One region of the Streptomyces sp. NBC_01498 genome, then DNA from elsewhere that is predicted to be linked to it. Evidence: predicted binding sites of a transcription regulator. Region 1 holds the regulator's gene; the other holds the start of a gene.
What was found. The regulator HspR, encoded in region 1, represses chaperone genes until heat shock. The targets are predictions, from matches to a motif close to TTGAGNNNNNNNNNCTCAA.
Positions count from the first base shown of each region.

Region 2: a site for HspR is predicted at 1,333-1,351, ahead of lon (endopeptidase La). Genes of this name have one in related genera too.

Region 1 is NZ_CP109598.1:3,320,800-3,324,205, reverse strand. Features, by position in the region: gene dnaJ (molecular chaperone DnaJ) at 1-1,083, shown strand, start outside; gene OG875_RS14085 (heat shock protein transcriptional repressor HspR) at 1,088-1,564, shown strand; gene OG875_RS14080 (helix-turn-helix transcriptional regulator) at 1,693-2,670, opposite strand; gene OG875_RS14075 (helix-turn-helix transcriptional regulator) at 2,925-3,406, opposite strand, start outside.
Region 2 is NZ_CP109598.1:2,113,491-2,116,896, forward strand. Features, by position in the region: gene lon (endopeptidase La) at 1-1,308, opposite strand, end outside; gene OG875_RS08715 (spermidine synthase) at 1,669-2,433, shown strand; gene OG875_RS08720 (response regulator transcription factor) at 2,542-3,279, shown strand.

The sequences.
Region 1 (3,406 bases):
AACAAGGGCGACGTCAAGGCCGAGGAGCGCTTCAAGGAGATCTCCGAGGCGAACGACATCCTCGGTGACCCCAAGCGGCGCAAGGAGTACGACGAGGCCCGCTCGCTCTTCGGCAACGGGGGCGGCTTCCGGGCCGGCCCCGGCGCCGGCGGCGGGTCCTTCAACTTCGACCTGGGGGACCTCTTCGGAGGCGGCCCCCAGGGCGGCGGGCCGCAGGGCCAGGGCCAGGGCGGCGCGGGCGGCTTCGGCGGCGGACTCGGGGACGTGTTCGGCGGCCTCTTCAACAGAGGCGGGCCCGGCACCGGCACGCGGACGCAGCCGCGCCGGGGCCAGGACATCGAGTCCGAGGTGACGCTCAGCTTCACCGAGGCGGTCGACGGGGCCACGGTCCCGCTCCGGATGTCCAGCCAGGCCCCCTGCAAGGCGTGTTCGGGCACCGGCGACAAGAACGGCTCACCGAGGGTCTGCCCGACCTGTGTCGGCACCGGTCAGGTGTCGCGCGGCTCGGGCGGCGGCTTCTCGCTGACCGACCCCTGCGTGGACTGCAAGGGCCGTGGGCTGATCGCCCAGGACCCGTGCGACGTCTGCAAGGGCAGCGGCCGTGCCCGGTCCTCGCGGACCATGCAGGTCCGCATCCCGGCGGGCGTCAGCGACGGCCAGCGGATCCGGCTGCGCGGCAAGGGCGCGCCGGGCGAGCGCGGCGGTCCCGGGGGCGATCTGTACGTGGTGGTCCACGTCGGCTCGCACCCGGTCTTCGGCCGCAAGGACGACAACCTCACCGTCACGGTGCCGGTCACCTTCGTGGAGGCGGCGCTCGGCGGCGAGGTGAAGGTCCCGACGCTGGGCGGTCCGCCGGTCACCCTGAAACTGCCCGCGGGCACCCCCAACGGACGTACGATGCGCGCCCGGGGGAAGGGTGCCGTACGCAAGGACGGCAGTCGCGGCGATCTCCTCGTCACCGTCGAGGTGGTCGTTCCCAAGGAACTCGGTGCCGAGGCTCGTGACGCGCTGGAGTCCTACCGGAAGGCGACCGCGGGGGAGAACCCGCGGGACGAGCTGTTCCAGGCAGCGAAGGGAGCGTGACTCCATGGACGGGGTCGGGCGGCGTCGACCGCAGTCATCGTTCAACCGGGCCTTCGAACTGACCGACGAGTCGCCGGTGTACGTCATCTCGGTGGCGGCTCAGCTGTCGGGGCTGCATCCGCAGACCCTGCGTCAGTACGACCGGTTGGGTCTGGTCTCGCCGGACCGGACGGCGGGCCGCGGCAGGCGTTACTCGGCACGCGACATCGAACTGCTGCGCCAGGTGCAGCAGTTGTCGCAGGACGAGGGTATCAATCTGGCCGGCATCAAGCGGATCATCGAACTGGAGAACCAGGTCGCCGCGCTCCAGGCCCGCGTGGCGGAACTCGGCGCGGCGGTGGACGGCGCGGCGGCGGCGATGCGCCAGCGCGAGGCCCAGGTCCACGCGTCGTACCGGCGGGACCTGGTGCCGTACCAGGACGTGCAGCAGACCAGCGCGCTGGTGGTGTGGCGCCCGAAGCCGAAGCTGTCGTCCGACTAGGGACTGTCCGGCGGATCTTCGGGGATCGGCCGGCACGAGCCGGCGACTGAGCTGTTCGGGTCCGTCGTCCGTCGGGAACTCCCGGTGGGCGGCGGGCCTTTCGCGTGCCCCGGCCGCCGTCGGCGTCCTCAGGGGGTTCCGGGAGGCTGGGGCGGCTGGGGGTCGGCCAGGCCCGACCGGGCCAGCAGGGCGCCCAGATGGGTGCGCGTGGAGGCGTTGAGGGCCTGCATCAGCTTGGCGATGTGGGAGCGGCAGGTACGGACGCTGATGCCCATCCGGCGGGCCACCACCTCGTCGCTGGTGCCCTCGACGAGGAGCCGGGCGATGCCGCGCTGGACCTGGGTGACCGGGGCCCGCGGCGCGGGCGCCGTGAGCTGTTCCGTCAGCGGGGTGCCCTGCGCCCACAGCACGTCGTAGACCTGGACGAGATAGGTCACCAGACCGGGGTGCCGGATCTCCAGAGCCGTCGTCCGGTCGGGGTCGGCGGGGATGAGCGCCACCTCACGGTCGATGATGATCAGCCGCTCGACGGTCTGCTCGACGGTGCGCACCTCCAGCCGGTCGGCCGGCACCCGCGTCAGATACTCCTTGAGGTGCGGGCTGTAGCGCGCCGGGTGCTGGTAGACGTGGCGCAGCCGCGCGCCCCGCTCGATGGCCGCCAGGGAGTTCCTGAGGCCCTGTTCCATGGCTTCCTTCGTACGGTTGCCGCCGGGCTGCGCCGTGAGGATCTCCGACGTCGCGGCGGCCGACGCCTCCCGGAGGGCCGACTTGATGCGGGGGACGCCTTCGAGGACCGTGATGGAGAGATTGGGGTCGGCGCTCGGCACGGCCGCCAGTGGTGCCAGGGAGTCGGCCAGCAGGGTCGTGAGCCGTACGCGTTCGTGGATCTCCCGTGTGATGGGCAGCAGCAGATGGGCCAGGGCGGCCGACGGGGGCACCGCGCGCAGCCACTGGGGATCGTCCGGGTCCGGACGCAGCAGCGCCATGTCCAGCAGGCAGGGCGCGGCGGTCAGCCGGTCGCGGCGGACACCACCCTCGCGCAGCGCCTCCGTGTAGAGGGGCACGGCCGCGTCGCACAGCTCCCGCTCGCTGTGCGGATGGGTCAACTTTGGTGCGGTTCCTGCCACTTGGGCACCCCCCTTTTTCTGCAGTGCAGGAAGATGGCGGTGGTGCGAGTCTAACTACCGGGGGACGCTTGCCGGTGGCTGGGAGTGGTCGACTCCCCGCGCACACCTCCCCGCGCACGCATCCCCGACGCGCCCGAGGGCCGCGGCCGTTCACCCCCCGGCGCGGCCACGCCCCTGTCCAGGGGCGTGGTGTCGTGCGCGGACCGGGCGGCGGACGGAACGGGGGTAACGGGTCAGTGGTCCTGGTCCAGGATTCCCGACTGGGCGATGAGATAGCCGAGTTGCGCCCGGCTGCCGCTTCCGAGCGTGGTGTTGAGCTTGGCGATGTGCGCCCGGCAGGTGCGTACGTTCATGCCGAGCCGGCGCGCGATGGCCTCGTCGACGTGGCCGTCGACCAGGAGTTTGGCGATGGACCGCTGGATGCTGGTGATGCCGTCCAGCTCGGGCGCGTAGGACAGTTGGTCGTCCCAGGGCGTCCCGTGGAGCCAGAACTGCTCGAAGACACCGACGAGATACTGCACCAGGCCCTCGTGGCGCAGCTCCAGGGCGATCTGGCGGTCGCTGCGGGCCGGGACCAGGGCGACCTTCCGGTCGATGATGATCAGCCGTTCGATGATCTCCTCAAGAGTCCGCACCTCGGCGCCGTAGGGCGCGACGTGTTCCACGAAGGCCAGCGTGGAGGGGTGGTGGCGGGCGGTGTGCTGGTAGAGCGTGC
Region 2 (3,406 bases), 1.2 Mb from region 1:
GTCGATCTCGTCGAGGAGGACGACCGGGTTCATCGAACCGGCCTCCTTGATCGCCCGCACGATGCGGCCGGGCAGGGCTCCCACGTACGTACGCCGGTGGCCGCGGATCTCCGCCTCGTCCCGGACACCACCGAGCGCGACACGCACGAACGAACGGCCCATGGCGTGCGCGACGGACTCGCCGAGCGAGGTCTTGCCGACGCCGGGCGGGCCGACGAGGGCGAGGACGGCGCCGCCTCTGCGGCCTCCGACCACGCCGAGGCCGCGGTCGTCGCGGCGCTTGCGGACAGCCAGGTACTCCGTGATGCGTTCCTTCACGTCCTCCAGGCCCGCGTGCTCGGCGTCGAGGACGCGCTGGGCGCCCCGGATGTCGTACGCGTCCTCAGACCGCTCGTTCCACGGCAGTTCGAGGACGGTGTCCAGCCAGGTGCGGATCCAGGAGCCCTCGGGGCTCTGGTCGGAGGACCGCTCCAGCTTGTCGACCTCCTTGAGCGCGGCGTCCCGGACGTTCTCGGGCAGATCGGCGGCCTCCACCCGGGAGCGGTAGTCGTCGGACTCGTCGCCGGGGTCGCCGTTGAGCTCGGACAGCTCCTTGCGTACGGCGTCGAGCTGGCGCCGCAGCAGGAACTCGCGCTGCTGCTTGTCGACGCCCTCCTGGACGTCCTTGGCGATGGACTCGGCGACGTCCTGCTCGGCGAAGTGCTCGCGGAGCTGGTCGGTCGCGGTCTTCAGCCGGGCGACCGGGTCGGCGGTCTCCAGCAGCTCGACCTTCTGGGCGGTGCTGAGGAACGGCGAGTAACCGGCGTTGTCGGCGAGCTGCGAGACGTCGTCGATCTGCTGGACCCGGTCCACGACCTGCCAGGCGCCGCGCTTCTTCAGCCAGTCGGTGGCGAGGGCCTTGTACTCCTTGATCAGTTCGGTGACGGACCCGGGCAGCGGGTCGGGAACGGTCTCCTCGACCGGCAACCCCTCCACCCACAGGGCCCGGCCGGGCCCGGTCGTACCGGAGCCGATCCTGACGCGGCCCCGGCCGCGGATCAGGGCGCCGGGGTCGCCGTCGGAGAGCCGGCCGACCTGTTCGACCGTCCCGAGGACGCCGGTCCCGGCGTAGGCACCGTCCAGCCGCGGCACGAGCAGCACCTTCGGCTTCCCCCCGTCGGGGGTGTCACGGGCGGCGGCCTGGGCGGCCTCGACGGCGGCCCGCACGTCGGCGTCGGACAGATCCAGCGGCACCACCATTCCGGGCAGCACGACCTCGTCGTCGAGCGGCAGCACGGGCAGGGTGAGCGGTGTGGACGTGGCAGCCATGGTCTCCCCTTCGGCAGCAAAAAGTTGAGCTATGCAGACTCAATGCTTATGAGCCCGGGGTTGTTCCCCGATACGGGGGGAGGGTGTTCGCTCTGAGCGATCCCGGCGCCATGACCGTCCGGACTGTCCGGACCTCCGCCGGGCACACGCCTCCCGAACCGGTTTGGCCGCGCCCCCGCGCCCCCGCGAGGATGGCCCTGGTTCCGGTCCCCGTGACGGCGCACGGCGCGTGCGGCGCGTACGACGTGCTCGGCGCGCAGAACGCGCAGAACGCGCAGAACGCGGTGGACACGGAGAACCAACAGAGAACAAGGAGACTTCCCCGTGCCCGACCCCGCGCCCGACCGCCTGTCCGACCGCTTGTCCGATCCCGCGCCCGGCCCCCTGTCCGACAGCGGCGACGGCCGCCCCGTCACCCTCGACCGGCGGGACGGGCCGTACGGCGAGATCGTCCTGCGGCGGCGGCCCGGCGACGGCGCCGACAGCGGGGACGTCCACGAGATCATCGCCAACGGCACGTTCCTGATGGACACCTCCGACGGGCGCTCCGAGCGGCTGCTGATCGACGCCGCGCAGGCGAGCCTCGCCCCCGACCGCCGCGACGGCCGGCCCACCGTGCTCATCGGCGGGCTCGGCGTCGGCTTCTCCCTCGCGCACGCCGCAGCCGACCCGCGCTGGGGCCGGATCGTGGTCGTGGAGCGCGAACAGGCCGTCATCGACTGGCACCACAGGGGGCCGCTCGCCCGTATCTCCGGCGCCGCGCTCGGCGACCCGCGCACGGTGATCCTCCACACCGACCTGGTCGGCCACCTCCGTACGGCGACCGAGGAGGCGCGGGAGACCGGCGAGCACATCGACCGCTACGACGCCCTCTGTCTCGACATCGACAACGGGCCCGGCTGGACCGTCACCGACGAGAACGCGGGCCTCTACGCGCCCGGCGGACTGGCCGCCTGCCTGGAGCGGCTCAATCCCGGCGGCGTCCTCGCCGTGTGGTCCGCGCAGCCCTCGCCCGCGTTCGAGGAAGCGCTGCGGAATGCCGGTTTCACCGGGGTTAGGACGGAAGAGATCACAGTTGCCCGGGGAGTGCCTGACGTGGTGCATCTCGGCATTCGCCCTGCGTAGCCGGGACCCCTCCGGTGCCTCTACGCTGCTCCCCACACACGGGATACGCCTCCGCACGGGGCGGGAGTCCCAGGAACACGGATCGCGGAACGTACCAGGGGCGGGGCGATGGAGCAGACACACACCAGCCAGAACGGGGTCGCGGCCACTCCCGGCGCGCAGCGCCGGGTGCTCGTGGTCGAGGACGACGCGACGATCGTGGACGCCATCGCGGCCCGGCTGCGCGCCGAGGGCTTCGTCGTCCAGACCGCGGTCGACGGCCCGGCCGCCGTGGACGCCGCCGAGGCGTGGCAGCCCGATCTGATGGTGCTCGACGTGATGCTGCCCGGCTTCGACGGCCTGGAGGTCTGCCGCCGTGTCCAGGCGCAGCGCCCCGTGCCCGTGCTGATGCTGACGGCGCGCGACGACGAGACCGACATGCTGGTGGGCCTCGGCGTCGGGGCCGACGACTACATGACGAAGCCGTTCTCGATGCGGGAGCTGGCGGCCCGGGTGCATGTCCTGCTGCGCCGGGTGGAGCGCGCGGCGCTCGCCGCCGTGACGCCCCGCAGCGGCATCCTGCGCCTCGGTGAGCTGGAGATCGACCACGCGCAGCGCCGGGTGCGGGTGCGCGGCGAGGACGTGCACCTGACGCCCACCGAGTTCGACCTGCTGGTCTGTCTGGCCAACACCCCGCGTGCCGTGCTGTCGCGGGAGCAGCTGCTGGCCGAGGTGTGGGACTGGGCGGACGCCTCGGGCACCCGTACGGTCGACAGCCACATCAAGGCGCTGCGCCGGAAGATCGGCGCCGAGCGCATCCGTACGGTGCACGGGGTCGGGTACGCGCTGGAGACACCGGCGCCATGAGCCGGTCGCCGGTCGGCGGGGAGGACAGGGCCGAGAGCCCCGGGGGGACGGCGGTCTGCGGTGGCCGTGCGCCGCGCGCGCCGCGCCCCGCGCGGAAGGGCCCCGCCCGTATCCGGTCCGGGCATCA